Regions from separate parts of the Mesorhizobium sp. B2-3-7 genome, predicted to be linked through region 4. Evidence: riboswitches for the same ligand, from Rfam matches in the RefSeq annotation. Region 4 holds a riboswitch; each other region holds the start of a gene.
The links. A riboswitch is a leader RNA that binds a small molecule or an ion and turns the genes downstream of it on or off. The one in region 4 is predicted to bind cobalamin.
Positions count from the first base shown of each region.

Region 1 (3,184 bases), on a different contig from region 4:
TCTTTACATCAGGCGCCTCGTCGCTCACGCCGATCACTTCCAGCACCTGGAGCCTGTCGTTCCAGGGCGCCATCTGATCGAGATGGCGATAGAGGCCGAGATCCGTCATCGCATTCATCCCTTACCTCTCAAGCAACGCTGCGCAGGGCCGGCCGGCCGTCTTCGGCGAGGCGCGGACCGATGAAACGCGCGTACCAGTCGACGAACTGGATGACGCCGCCTTCGTGCAGTTCGGAATAGGGGCCGGGTTCATAGGCCGGCGACAGGATGCCGAAGGCGTTTTCCTCGACGATGCGACGATCCTGGCCGTTGGTCTCGGTCCAGACATGGGTGAGTTCGGCGAGATCATAGTCGACGCCCTCGACCGCGTCCCTGTGAACCAGCCATTTGGTCGTCACCGCGGTCTCGGTGGCGCTGATCGGCAGCACGCGGAACGTGACGGCGTGGTCGCCAAGGATGTGGTTCCAGGTCGTCGGATAGTGATAGAGCAGCAAGGAGCCGATGCGGTCGGTGGCAACGCCGTCGGACAGGTTCTTCTTGACCGCGCGTTTTCCCGTCATCGTATAACTGACGGCATCGCGCAGCAGCGGCGCGCGGGTGGCACGGTACTGTCCGGCCGGGTCGATGCGGAACCTGCTCGGCAGGCCTGCCGCCTCGCATTTGGCCCAGTGCGCCAGCATCTCCGGGTCGCCGTCGGCGTCTTGCACGCCAGTCACGGTCGGCGCCTCCGGGAAGGTCTTGCAGAGCTCCGGATGGTTGCCGGCGCAATGATAGCATTCGCGGTTGTTTTCCCAGACCAGCTTCCAATTGCCCTTCTCGACGATGGTGCTCTCGAAGGCGACCTTTGCTTCGCGCAGCCGATGCGGCAGCAAATAGGGTTCGATCATCGTCCGCATCGGCGCGAAATCCGCCGGCTCGTCGGCGAGGCAAATGAAGATGTAGCCGCCGACGCTTTCGCAGGCGACCGGCTTCAGGCCGAACTGGCTCTTGTCGAAACCCTCGGCCATCTGCCTGGCGAACAGCAGCCTGCCGTCCAGTTCATAGGTCCACTGATGGTAGGGGCAGACGAGCTTCGCCGCCGTGCCCTTGTCTGTGTTGCAGACGCGGCTGCCGCGATGGCGGCAAGAATTGTGGAAGGCGTTGATGTTGCCCTTCTGGTCACGCACCAGCACCACAGGATAGTCGCCGATCTGCACGGTGATGAAGCTGCCGGGCCGGGGCAGTTCGCAATCATGGCCGATGAACAGCCAGTCGCGGTACCAGATCAGCTCCATGTCGAGCTTGAAGTAGTCGGGATCGGTATAGAAGGGCTGCTCGAGCGAGAAGCCGTCCCTGCGGCCTTGCAGCCGTTTCAGCATGTCGTTGCGCGCATCCATGTCCTGTCCTCGCATTGAAGTCCTGTCCTCGCATCGAAGGACTGAACGGAGGGGAGAGAGGAAGGATCAAGCAGCGCGCCGGCTTGCGCCGGACATGCACCATCCGCCTCTTGACCGCCCGCCGCGATCAGTCGAGTCCAACATCTCGGGCTGGTTTCCGGGCTCTGGAGCTGTCCTTGCGGACTGTCGCGACACCTTCCCAGGCCTTTGCCCAGTGGTCTCCCGTTGCGACCTGAACTCCACCACCGTTGCGGGGGCAGCGCCGGATTCTGACCGGCTTCCCAATTCTCCGCCTCGTCGTCACGCGGCGGCACCTGAGATGGCAGGATCTAACCATGATCGCCGACTTGTCGTCGGCATGAAAACGACATCGCATCCATGCCGCGCGACACGCATTGGAAACGGCGCGGCCGCCGTTGCAGGGCAGAAAGCCTCAGGTCGCCGCCTCGGATTCCGTCTCGTGGCGGAGGCAAAAAAGGTTAACGGTTTCGAAAAGTGACTGTTAGCGCCCTCTAAAATCGAACCGAACGGTTCGTTTCTGTTGACGATGCGTGCAGGACGGTGTGAACACTGGGCCTTCGACACAGTTGGTGATCGCGCGACGCGTTTGCATAACCAACTGATAGTAAACAGAAAAAAACGAATGTTGAAGGCTCTGGCACAATTTCAAGTGGTGGAAACTTGGTCCACACGGAAAAACTTCGTGATTGGAAATGGCGGTATGGCTTTCCCACATCGGGGCTGTCCGAACGACGCGATTTCCTCCCAAGACACGCCGCTAGACGGACGGAAAAATACTGGAGTATCAAAAATGAAAAAGATCATTCTCACTGCCGCCGCCCTTCTGGCTGTTTCCGGCAGCGCCTTCGCTAGTAGCGACCATTATGGTTCGAATGCCCCTGCGGCCACCGCCGTCGACAGCTCGTACACCGCTTCGACCAAGAAGTCGGAACCGGCTGCCCAGACGCCTGTCCAGGGTGCCGATCGCAACCTCTTCGGCAACAACTAACAGCCGATCTCCAGTTGACGGCGGGCCTTCCGCCGTCCTGGCGAAATTTGAGAATTCAGGAGACTTGAAATGAAGAAGATCGTTCTTGCTGCCGCCGCCGTCCTGGCCGTGTCGGGCAGCGCTTTCGCCGGCAGCGACAACTATGGCTCCAATGGCGCCAACCAGCCCGCGGCCACTTCGACGGACAGCTCATACACCGCTTCGACCAAGACGCCGGCTCCGGCTGCCCAGGCACCTGTTCAGGGTGCCGACCATAACCTCTTCGGCAACAACTAACAGCCGATCCTGCAGCAGATGGCGGGCAAGCCCGCCTCTGCGGTGGAATTTGAGAATTCAGGAGACTTGAAATGAAAAAGATCATCCTTGCTGCCGCCGCCGTCCTGGCCGTTTCGGGCAGCGCTTTCGCCAGCAGCGACAACTATGGCTCCAATGGCGCCAATCAGCCTGCCGTCACCTCGGTCGACAATGCGCACACGGCTTCGATCCGCGACAGCGGCTCGCCGGTCTACAAGCTGCTCAATTCGTCGGGCGATGAACACAAGTCCGCCCCTCAGGGCAGTGACCGGAATCTCTTCGGCCACTAACAGCCGAAGCTGACACCAGACAGGAGCGGCGGGCTTTGCCCGCCGCTCCTTTTTTGCGTGACCGGCAATTAATTCATGGCCTGCTCTCAGGCCGCTTTCGCTTCCGTCTCGTGCAGCGCGAAGGATCGTCCATCCGCGTCGAAGATATGAAGGTCTCCGGCGTCGGCGCTCAGCCGCAGTGTCGCCCCGCGCTTGACCTCGACATTGCCCGGCAG
Region 1 is NZ_VFVV01000020.1:67,836-71,019, reverse strand. It holds gene FJ940_RS27530 (hybrid-cluster NAD(P)-dependent oxidoreductase) at 1-109, opposite strand, end outside; gene FJ940_RS27525 (aromatic ring-hydroxylating dioxygenase subunit alpha) at 129-1,376, opposite strand; cobalamin riboswitch at 1,507-1,709, opposite strand; gene FJ940_RS27520 (DUF680 domain-containing protein) at 2,188-2,385, shown strand; gene FJ940_RS27515 (DUF680 domain-containing protein) at 2,455-2,661, shown strand; gene FJ940_RS27510 (DUF680 domain-containing protein) at 2,733-2,969, shown strand; gene ugpC (sn-glycerol-3-phosphate ABC transporter ATP-binding protein UgpC) at 3,056-3,184, opposite strand, start outside.
Region 1: it holds a riboswitch for cobalamin, as region 4 does, so the genes downstream of both, FJ940_RS27525 (aromatic ring-hydroxylating dioxygenase subunit alpha) here and FJ940_RS14335 (DUF1636 family protein) in region 4, are expected to answer to the same signal.

Region 2 (3,184 bases), on a different contig from region 4:
GGGACAAGAAGGGGCTTTTGCAGGCGGTTATCGCCGAGATAGACGCCGAGATGGCGGCACGGGTGAATGAGGTTGCAGCGAAAGCACCGACCCGCTGGCAAAGCTTCGTCGACGAATGCACGAGCTACATCGAAATGGCGCTGGAGCCGGAAATCCAGCGCATCATGTTTCGGGACGGTCCGGCCGTGCTGGGGGATCCCGCGCAATGGCCGAACGCCAATGCCTGCGTCGCGTCGATGACCGATCACCTGACGACGCTGCAGGGCGACGGGGTGGTTGTCCCGGGCGTAGACCCCGAGACCGCGGCACGGCTGATCAACGGGGCGAGCAGCCAGGCGGCGCAGCGGATCGCCAATTCGAACGACCCGGAAGCGACGTCGAAGACCGTGGTGGCGGCATTCAAGCAACTGCTCGAAGGATTGTTGAGGAAGGATGCCGGAGCCGCCTGACGACGGCAGGCCGCCGGCAGCGCGCTGCGCATGCCATATCGGCAATCAAATCAAGGGTTTGTCAGACTTTTCGCATGTTGCCGCCTTGAGGCGTGCGATCGTTGATTTGAGCGGAACTTCGCCCTGTCCGCAAAACGTCTCGCTCATGATCAGCTCGGGCAGCGGCAGCCGCCGCCCCCAGCCATGTGTTTCGAGGTCCGGTTTCGGCGCGAACTCCGAGACACGGCCGACACAGAGATAGGCCACCGGCGTCACATGCCCGGGAATCGACAGAAGGTCTTTCAACGCCTGCGCCTCGATAATGCTGACCCAGCCGACGCCGACGCCTTCGGCGCGCGCCGCCAGCCAGAAATTCTGCACCGCGCAGACCGTGCTGTAGAGATCCATCTCGGGATTGTGCCAGCGTCCCAGCGGCGAACCCTGTGAGCGTCGGCGGTCGCAGGTGATACAGATATTGAGCGCGCTTTCGCAGATGCCTTCCAGCTTGAGCTTGCGGTAGAGCGCCCGCCGCTCTTCCTCGATCGCCGGCAATTCCTGCTCGCGCGCCGCGAGGAACAGGTCGCGCACCTGTTCCCGTCGTTCGGTGCCACGAATGACGATGAAATTCCATGGCTGCATGAAGCCGACCGATGGCGCGTGATGGGCGGCAAGCAGCAGCCGCGCCAAGACCTCGTCGTCGACGGCCTCTGATGTAAAATGGCTGCGAACATCGCGCCGCGTGAACATGGCGCGGTAGACCGCATCGCGCGCCATCTGGTCGAATCCGTCACCCACGGGGATGGTCATATTGTCCGGCATCGCTTGTCCCCTTGCGATTGCAATCAACTGCCGTCCGCCTGACCATGCGGATGACGATGCCTGCCAGGCCGGTCTTCTGGCTCGGGATCAACCCGCATCCGGCGCCTTCCCGTCATCGACAGTGGCATTACCGGCGCGGTCCCCCTTACAGCGTTGGGCACGCCACGGTATCAAACCGTGTTCCCGATTCTCCCGCTCGCGGCGGGCACCAGGCAGTGGCCGGGACTTTACGACGAAGCCCCTGCGCCGCCAATCCCCGCGGCGACGCGAATGGACGCAGGCGCGATTTTCCCCAGCCATCAGGCCGCAACGCATGGCCATCGCCGCGCCGGGGCACTAGATAGGGGGCATGGCCACTCGTCTCTACACCCATCCGATCTTCCTTGAGCACATCACGCCGCCCGGCCATCCGGAGCGGCCGGACCGCTTGCGCGCCATCGAGCGCGTGCTCGACGACGAGGCTTTTGCCGCGCTCGACCGCCTCGAGGCGCCGGAAGGCGACGAGGCCACCATTCTCTACGCGCATCCCGAGGATTTCGTCGAGCGGGTACGCGCCGCCATTCCCGAGACGGGCATCGCCCGCATCGATGCCGACACAACGGCCAGCCCGAAGAGCTGGCAGGCGGCGATCACCGCGATCGGAGCCGCCAACGCCGCCGTCGACGACGTCTTTGCCGGCAGGGCAGACAACGTTTTCGTCGCCGCCCGGCCGCCCGGCCATCATGCCGAGAAAGCGACCGCGATGGGCTTCTGCCTGTTCAACACGGCGGCCATCGCCGCACGTTATGCACAGCGCAAACACGATATCGAACGTGTCGCCATCGTCGACTGGGACGTGCATCACGGCAACGGCACGCAGGATGTTTTCTGGGACGATCCGTCCGTGCTTTATTGCTCGACGCACCAGATGCCGCTCTACCCCGGCACCGGAGCAAAGAACGAAACCGGCGCCGGCAACATCGTCAACGCGCCGCTTGCGCCGCAGACCGGCAGCGAGGCGTTCCGCGATGCCTTCCTGTCGCGCGTGCTGCCCTCGCTCGACAATTTTGCACCCGACCTGATCATTATTTCGGCCGGCTTCGATGCGCATCATCGCGACCCGCTGGCCGAGATCAACCTGACCGAGGATGATTTCGACTGGGCGACCGGCCAACTCATGCAGCGCGCGGCGCGCCACAGCGGCAACCGGCTCGTCAGCCTGCTCGAGGGCGGCTACGATCTGCAAGGATTGGCATTTTCGGTCGCCGCCCATGTCGGGCGACTGATGAAAGGATGAATGATGGCTGGTGAAACCAACGAAGACGTCAAGGCGATGAGCTTCGAACAGGCTCTCGACGCGCTGGAGAAGATCGTCGATGATCTGGAGCGTGGCGATGTGCCGCTCGACCAGTCGATCAGGATCTACGAGCGCGGCGAGGCGCTGAAGGTGCATTGCGACCGGCTGCTGAAGGCGGCCGAGGACAAGGTGGAGAAGATCAGGCTGTCCCGCGACGGCAAGCCGGTCGGGACGGAGCCGCTGGACGCGGATTGAGGCACGCAGCCGTCTCTCTGGTTTTTGACATGATCATGATTGAGGATAGAACGCGTCCCGATTGAAACGGCTCCAGGACAAGAGGAGATACGGAAGCGATGTGCAGAAACATCAAGACCCTGTTCAATTTTGATCCGCCGGCGACCAACGACGAGGTGCGCGATGCAGCCCTTCAATTCGTTCGCAAGCTGAGCGGAACGACGCGGCCTTCGAAGCAGAACCAGCACGCATTCGACCATGCCGTCGAGGCCATCGCGGCGTCGGCGCGCGAGCTTCTCGATTCGCTTGAAACCAACCAGCATCCGCGCAATCGCGAGGAGGTTGCGGCCAAGCTGCGGGCGAAGGCGGCGATCCGCTTTGCCTGATCTGGCCAAAGCAGCCATCGGCCGCTGACAAGGAGAGTTCA
Region 2 is NZ_VFVV01000002.1:415,959-419,142, forward strand. It holds gene FJ940_RS05910 (TetR/AcrR family transcriptional regulator) at 1-449, shown strand, start outside; gene bluB (5,6-dimethylbenzimidazole synthase) at 495-1,247, opposite strand; cobalamin riboswitch at 1,296-1,475, opposite strand; gene FJ940_RS05920 (histone deacetylase family protein) at 1,597-2,523, shown strand; gene FJ940_RS05925 (exodeoxyribonuclease VII small subunit) at 2,527-2,778, shown strand; gene FJ940_RS05930 (DUF2277 domain-containing protein) at 2,877-3,143, shown strand; gene FJ940_RS05935 (pirin family protein) at 3,184-3,184, shown strand, end outside.
Region 2: it holds a riboswitch for cobalamin, as region 4 does, so the genes downstream of both, bluB (5,6-dimethylbenzimidazole synthase) here and FJ940_RS14335 (DUF1636 family protein) in region 4, are expected to answer to the same signal.

Region 3 (3,184 bases), on a different contig from region 4:
ATTATTCACCGAACCACTCGGGCAGGAACTTACGCCGCGGCACCACCCATGCCGTGGCTTTCATGCTGCAGCCGCATCCGGGCGACCAGCAGTATGGCGAGCCGTTCTTCATTCCGTTCCTCACCGGACTGCAAGCGACATTGGCCGAGTGCGGGCTGGACCTGATCATCGTCATGGGCGCGCCGGCGGATTATCAACAGGAGCGGCTGCGCCGCGTCGTCGAGACGCGTCGTGCCGATGCCGTCGTACTGGCCTGGACGCGGCGCGAGGACGATCGCATCGACTATCTGAGCAAGGCCGGCTTTCCCTTCGCGACGCTCGGCCGAAGCCGGTCCGGCGACGACAGCTATCCCTCTCTGGATCTGGATTTCGAGAAGGCGGGCGCCGATGCGGTCGACCGGCTGGTTGCGCGTGGCCACCGCCGCATCGCCGCCATCCGGCCGTCGCTTGACCTGAATTTCGGTTATCTGTTTCTGGAGGGTTATTGCAAGGCGCTGCGGCGGCACGGCATCGAAGTCGATCCCGGCCTGATTGTGGACGGTTTTATCAACGAAGCCGGTGGCTACGCGGTGACACCGCAAGTCATGCGGTCGAAGGATCCGCCGACCGCGATTATCTTCAACAACGACTCGATGGCGCTCGGCGGCTGCAAAGCGCTCGCCGAAATGGGGATCAAGCCCGGGCAGGATGTCGCGGTGATCGTCATCGTCGACACGCCGCTCTGCCGTTATTTCTCGCCGGCGCTGACCGGCTTTCGTCCGAGCCTTGACCCGATGGGGCGGCGGCTCGGCGAAATCCTGCTCGCCTCGCTCCCGGCTTTCGCCGGCGCGAAAGGGCCAGAGATCATTCGCGAGGTCTGGCCGCTGGAACTGGTGGCGCGCGATAGTGATTGACCACACGTTTGTATCGTTATAACAGAACATGCATCGACCTTGCCTCGACGCTGCCTGCATCCTAGGCTGCGACTCGTGATGGTCCCCGCGCCGCAAGGCGAGGGGTGAAAAGGGAACATGGTGAGGCCCGATTTTCGGGTCGAAGCCATGGCTGCCCCCGCAACTGTAAGCGGCGAGCAAAATCCGAGAAGCCACTGGCCGGCAAGGCTGGGAAGGCAGGATGGCGCAACGACCCGCGAGCCAGGAGACCTGCCATCTGCATGGGTTGACCGGACGGGGTGTGCCGGGAGGAGACGCGGGGTTCGGTCTTGTCGACCGGTTCAAGCCAGCTTCCTTCCGTCGCCATTTTTGAAAGTGACGGAAGTTGGACGGCTCCATCGATCGCATTCACTGCATTCCCATGCATCGCATCATCGTGTGCACGCTTTGCCGCGATATCGCCACCGAGGTGAATTCAGGCCAGCGTCCGGCAGGATTGGCAAGCAAGACGCTGGCCCGTATTCCGGCAGGCCCTGCAAGGAATTGCCCATGACCGCGCCGCTTCTCGAGGCCCGCGACCTGGCCGCGGCGGCGGATGGCCTGCATCTGGTGCATCCGGTCAGCCTTTCGGTGGCGGCGGGCGACCGTCTCGCCATCATCGGTCCCAACGGCGCCGGCAAGACGACATTGCTGCGCATGCTGTCGGGCATGCTGCGGCCGAGTTCGGGCGAAGTGAAGCTCACCGGGCGCCTGCTGGACAGGATTTCGACCGCCGAGCGGGCGCTGCACATCGCCGTCGTCGGCCAGACCGATCAACCGGATCCACGGCTGGCGGTGATCGATTATGTCGAGCTCGGCCGGGTTCCGCATACCGGCCGCAGGCACAGGAGCGAGGAACGCGACATTGTCGTCGAGGCGCTGCGCCGGACCGGGCTGTTGCCGCTGCTTGGCCGCACCATCGGCTCGCTGTCGGGCGGCGAGCGCCAGCGCGCCCAGCTTGCCCGCGCCATCGCACAGGAGCCGAAGATCCTGTTCCTCGACGAGCCGACCAACCATCTCGACCCGCGGGCGCGCAGCGAGTTGCTCGAACTGGTTGCAGGCCTCGGCATGACCGTGATCGCGGTGCTGCACGATCTGGCGCTGGTGACGCCTTTCGCCACCAGGGTCGCGGTGATGGGCCATGGCCGGTTGCATGTGCTGGCGCCGCCACGCGAAGCACTCACTCAGCAGCTGATCCGCGAGATCTTCGGTGTCGACGTCTTTAGGTTGCGCCACCCGACGGAGGACCGCGAGCTGACGGTGTTCGAGGTTCCGAACCGTGCCGCGCATCTTCGTGAGCGCAGATCCAATTCCCGTGCAACGAAGGAGCAACATCCGTGAAACGCCTTGCCGTATCTCTTGCCTTCTCCCTGCTGGCCTCTACGGCCTTCGCCTTTCCGGTGACGGTCGACAGCTGCGGCAAGTCGCTGACCTTCGACGCGCCTCCAAAGCGCGCTGTCATTCACGATCTCAACATGGCCGAGATGGCCTTCGCCCTGAAGCTGCAGCCGTCGATCGTCGGCCTGACCGGCATCACCGGATGGTACAAGGTCGGCCCCGAATTCAAGGCCGAGCAAGGCTCGATCCCGGAACTGGCGCCCAAATATCCGACGCTGGAAAACCTGGTCGCTGTCGAGCCCGACTTCTTCTTCGCCGGCTGGTATTACGGCATGAAGCCGGGCGGCGAGGTGACGCCCGATACGCTGGCGCCACACGGCATCAAGACCCTGGTGCTGACGGAAAGCTGCGTCCATCTCGACAAGAACCGGCCTGCCGCTTCGATGGACCTGCTCTATGGCGATGTCGAGAAGCTGGGCAAGATCTTCGGCAAGGAGGCCGAAGCGGATAAGCTCGTCTCCGGCTGGAAGGCGCAGCTCGCCGAAATCGCCGCAAAGGTCGGCGACCGCAGGGGAACGCGCGTCTTCCTCTATGATTCCGGCGAGGACAAGCCGTTCACATCAGGCAAGTTCGCCATTCCCAACGCCATGATTTCCGCGGCCGGCGGCGACAACATCATGGCCGACATGGACACCAGCTGGGGCAACACGGATTGGGAGACGGTGGCCTCGCGCAATCCGCAATTCCTCATCCTGCTCGACTATCAGGATGGCGGCGGCTACCGGAAGCTGCTCGATTTCCTGAAAGCGCATCCGGCAATGAAGGAGATAGACGCGGTCAAGAACGAACGCTTCGTGGCGCTTCGCTATGCCGAACTGACACCCGGACCGGCCAACATCGAAGCGATCGGCAAGATCGCCAGGGCGATGCATCCG
Region 3 is NZ_VFVV01000003.1:455,846-459,029, reverse strand. It holds gene FJ940_RS09075 (LacI family DNA-binding transcriptional regulator) at 1-893, shown strand, start outside; cobalamin riboswitch at 956-1,165, shown strand; gene FJ940_RS09070 (ABC transporter ATP-binding protein) at 1,422-2,252, shown strand; gene FJ940_RS09065 (ABC transporter substrate-binding protein) at 2,249-3,184, shown strand, end outside.
Region 3: it holds a riboswitch for cobalamin, as region 4 does, so the genes downstream of both, FJ940_RS09070 (ABC transporter ATP-binding protein) here and FJ940_RS14335 (DUF1636 family protein) in region 4, are expected to answer to the same signal.

Region 4 (3,184 bases):
AATGACTTTGGCGTGACGGGCGACGCTGTCGATCCAGAGGTCGACGGACATGGGGTGGCGCAGGTCGCGCAGCGCGGCCAGCCGCATCGTGGGCAGCCGATCGGCGTCGCCTTTCCAGGCCGCTGCCAGTCCGGCCAGGTCGCTGTCCGTGAAGGACAGCGCCACCATTTCCGCCGGCGTCTGCCGCAGATCGACCGGCTCGGCGAGATCGTCGAGCGAGGCGGATGTGGTGGTGAGGATGTGCATCGCGGTCGGTGTTGCCTCAGCCGGCGAGGATATGCTCGATCGCCGGGCGGTTCAGCCCCTTGAGGCCGATGACGACCAGGCGCGAGCGGCGGTCGTCGTCAGCCGTCCAGGCGCGGTCATAATAATGATTGACGCGCGGACCGACCGCCTGCAGCAACAGCCGCATCGGCTTGCCGCCGACCTCGACGAAGCCTTTCACCCGCAGCACGTTCTCCTGTTCGGCGGCGGTGGCGACGCGCTTTGCCAGGTCGTCCGGGTTGGCGATCGAGGGGATGTCGACGATGAACGTATCGAAGTCGTCGTGCTCGTGGTCGAAGGCGCCGTCATGATGGGACTTGCGGTTCTCGATGTCGTCCTCGACGGCGAGGCCTAGCCCGAGCAGCACGGACGGATCGACCTTGCCATGAGCCGTCGGCACGACCTTCACGGCGCGGGCGGAGTGTTCGCCAATGATGGCGTTGGCGCGAGCCGAACCTGCGGCATCCATCAGGTCGCTCTTCGACAGGATGATGAGGTCGGCGCAGGCGATCTGGTCCTCGAACACCTCCTCGACGGGGTCGTCGTGGTCCAGTGTCTGGTCCTGCGCGCGTTGCGCCTGTAGGGCGTCCATGTCGTTGGCGACGCGCCCCTCGGCGAGTGCCGGACCGTCGACCACGGCGATCACGCCGTCGACTGTCACCCGGCTCTTCACCGTCGGCCACTGGAAGGCCTGGACCAGCGGCTTGGGCAGAGCCAAGCCCGAGGTTTCGATCAGGATGTGGTCGACCTTCGGCGTCAGCGACAGGATCTGGTCGAGCGCCGGGACGAAATCGTCGGCGACGGTGCAGCAGATGCAGCCATTGGCCAGTTCGACGATGTTTTCCTCCGGGCAGGTGTCGATGCCGCAGCCCTTGAGGATCTCGCCGTCGATGCCGATGTCGCCGAATTCGTTGACGATGATGGCGATACGCTTGCCGCCCGCGTTTTCCAGGAGATGGCGGACCAGCGTGGTCTTGCCGGCACCCAGGAAGCCGGTGACGACGGTACAGGGGACGCGGGAGAGAGTGGCGGCGGAAACTGCGGCGGTCATGATCAGTCCTTCAGCATGTCGAGGGGAGGAATGCGGGCGACGAGGCCGCGCTTGAGGGAATCCGGGCGACCACGCCACGGAATGAGGCCGTCGGTCGAAGCGGCGAAGAGTTTCGCGCCGGTGACGAGATCGGCGCCGCTGGCGATGTTCAGGTCGCCGAAGACATAACTCCAGCAGCCGTCGCGAAGAATCGCGGCACTGAGGCGGCGCTTGCAGTTGCCGAGGCATTCGACGGTGCGGACGCGGACATTGTCGGCCGTTGCGGCTTGGCGCGTATCTTGAGCCAAAACTTCGCCGGCGCGGGGATGGGCATCGGAACCGGTCTCGTCGCGGCAGGAAGCGCAGATGATGACAGTGACGCCGGCCAAGGCGTCGCTATCGCCAGACAAGTCGCTATCGCCAGGCAAAATGTCCGCTGTTTCAGCCGGGAAACTGCTGTCGCGTTCCAAATCGGGCTCCTTGCCCGGAAAACCCGCCGGGCGATCGGATTCTTATGTCTCAGACGGCAGGTCTCCTGGCTCGCGGGTCATCGCCTTCGTGCCGCCTTCCCGGGACCGTCCCAGTGGTTTTCGGCCTTGGCTCGTCGCTTACAGTTGCGGGGACAGCCGCGGATTTGAAATCGAGATTTCGCACCGCATTCCCTCTTGGCTCCTCCCTTTGCCGAGAGGAGACCGTCTGGAATGGATTTAGGCTCTTGCAGGCGGCGGTGTCAACGCGCGTCTACGACACGGCAATGTCGGCGAGCGGCTGCCCAAGGTCGCCGGCGGGCGTAACCTCGATCCGTTCGAGGCCGAGCCAGCGCTGCATCTGCGTCAATTCCTGGAAGAGTTGCGCGGCGGTTTCAGGCGGCGCGCTGGGCTCGGCATAGGCCGCGTGGACGCGTAGCACGCTGGCCGGCCGGTCGGCCTTGAGGTCGACGCGCGCCACGATCCTGTCGCCGAGCAGGAACGGCAGGACGTAATAGCCGTATTGCCGCTTTTCGGCAGGGGTGTAGATTTCTATGCGGTAGTGGAAATCGAACAGCCGCTCCGTGCGCGAGCGCTCGAAAACGACCGGATCGAACGGCGCCAGCAAGGCGCGGGCCTCGATTTTTCGTGGAATACGGGCCTCCTTATGGAGGTAAGCCGGTTTGTTCCAGCCCTCGACACGCATCGGCACCAGCTCGCCTGTTTCAACCAGCTCCTCCAGCCGGCCCTTCATGTCGGCCGGCGACAGGCGGAAATAGTCGCGCAGGTCGCTTGCTGTCGCGACGCCATGAGCGCGGGCGGATATCCGCAGCAATTCCCGATGCGCGTCCTCGGCAGACGGCACCGGCAGATCGAGGATCGCCTGCGGCAGTACGCGCTCGGGCAAATCATAGAAGCGTTCGAAGCCACGGCGGTGCGCGGTGGTGATGCGTCCTGCCCAGAACAGCCATTCGAAGGCATGCTTGGCGTGGCTCCAGCCCCACCAGCCGCCGGATCCTTTCTGGCCTTCGAGCGCGGAGGCGGCGATCGGGCCGCGCTCCGCGACCTCGCGGTAGATCTCTTCTATATAGGCGGCGTGCTCGCGGCCCCATTTGGCCAGGCCCAGATACATTTCATCGCCACGCTCCGCGCGCTGCATGCGCCAACGCATCAGGGGATAGGTCTCGACCGGCAGGAAGGAAGCCTCGTGCGCCCAGTATTCGAAAACCGTGCGCTTGCGCGTGACGGCGGCGTTGTCGAGCAAGGCGAACGGGTAGGGGCCGAGGCGCGAGTAGAGCGGCATGTAGTGAGCGCGCACCACCGCGCTGACGGAATCGATCTGCAGCAGGCCGGTGCGCGAGAGCACGCGGGCGAAGTGGCGTCGGTCGGGCGTGCCGGCGGGGCGGGGATCAGTGAACCCTTG
Region 4 is NZ_VFVV01000006.1:255,338-258,521, forward strand. It holds gene FJ940_RS14325 (cobaltochelatase subunit CobN) at 1-246, opposite strand, end outside; gene cobW (cobalamin biosynthesis protein CobW) at 263-1,315, opposite strand; gene FJ940_RS14335 (DUF1636 family protein) at 1,318-1,764, opposite strand; cobalamin riboswitch at 1,802-2,006, opposite strand; gene FJ940_RS14340 (winged helix-turn-helix domain-containing protein) at 2,036-3,184, opposite strand, start outside.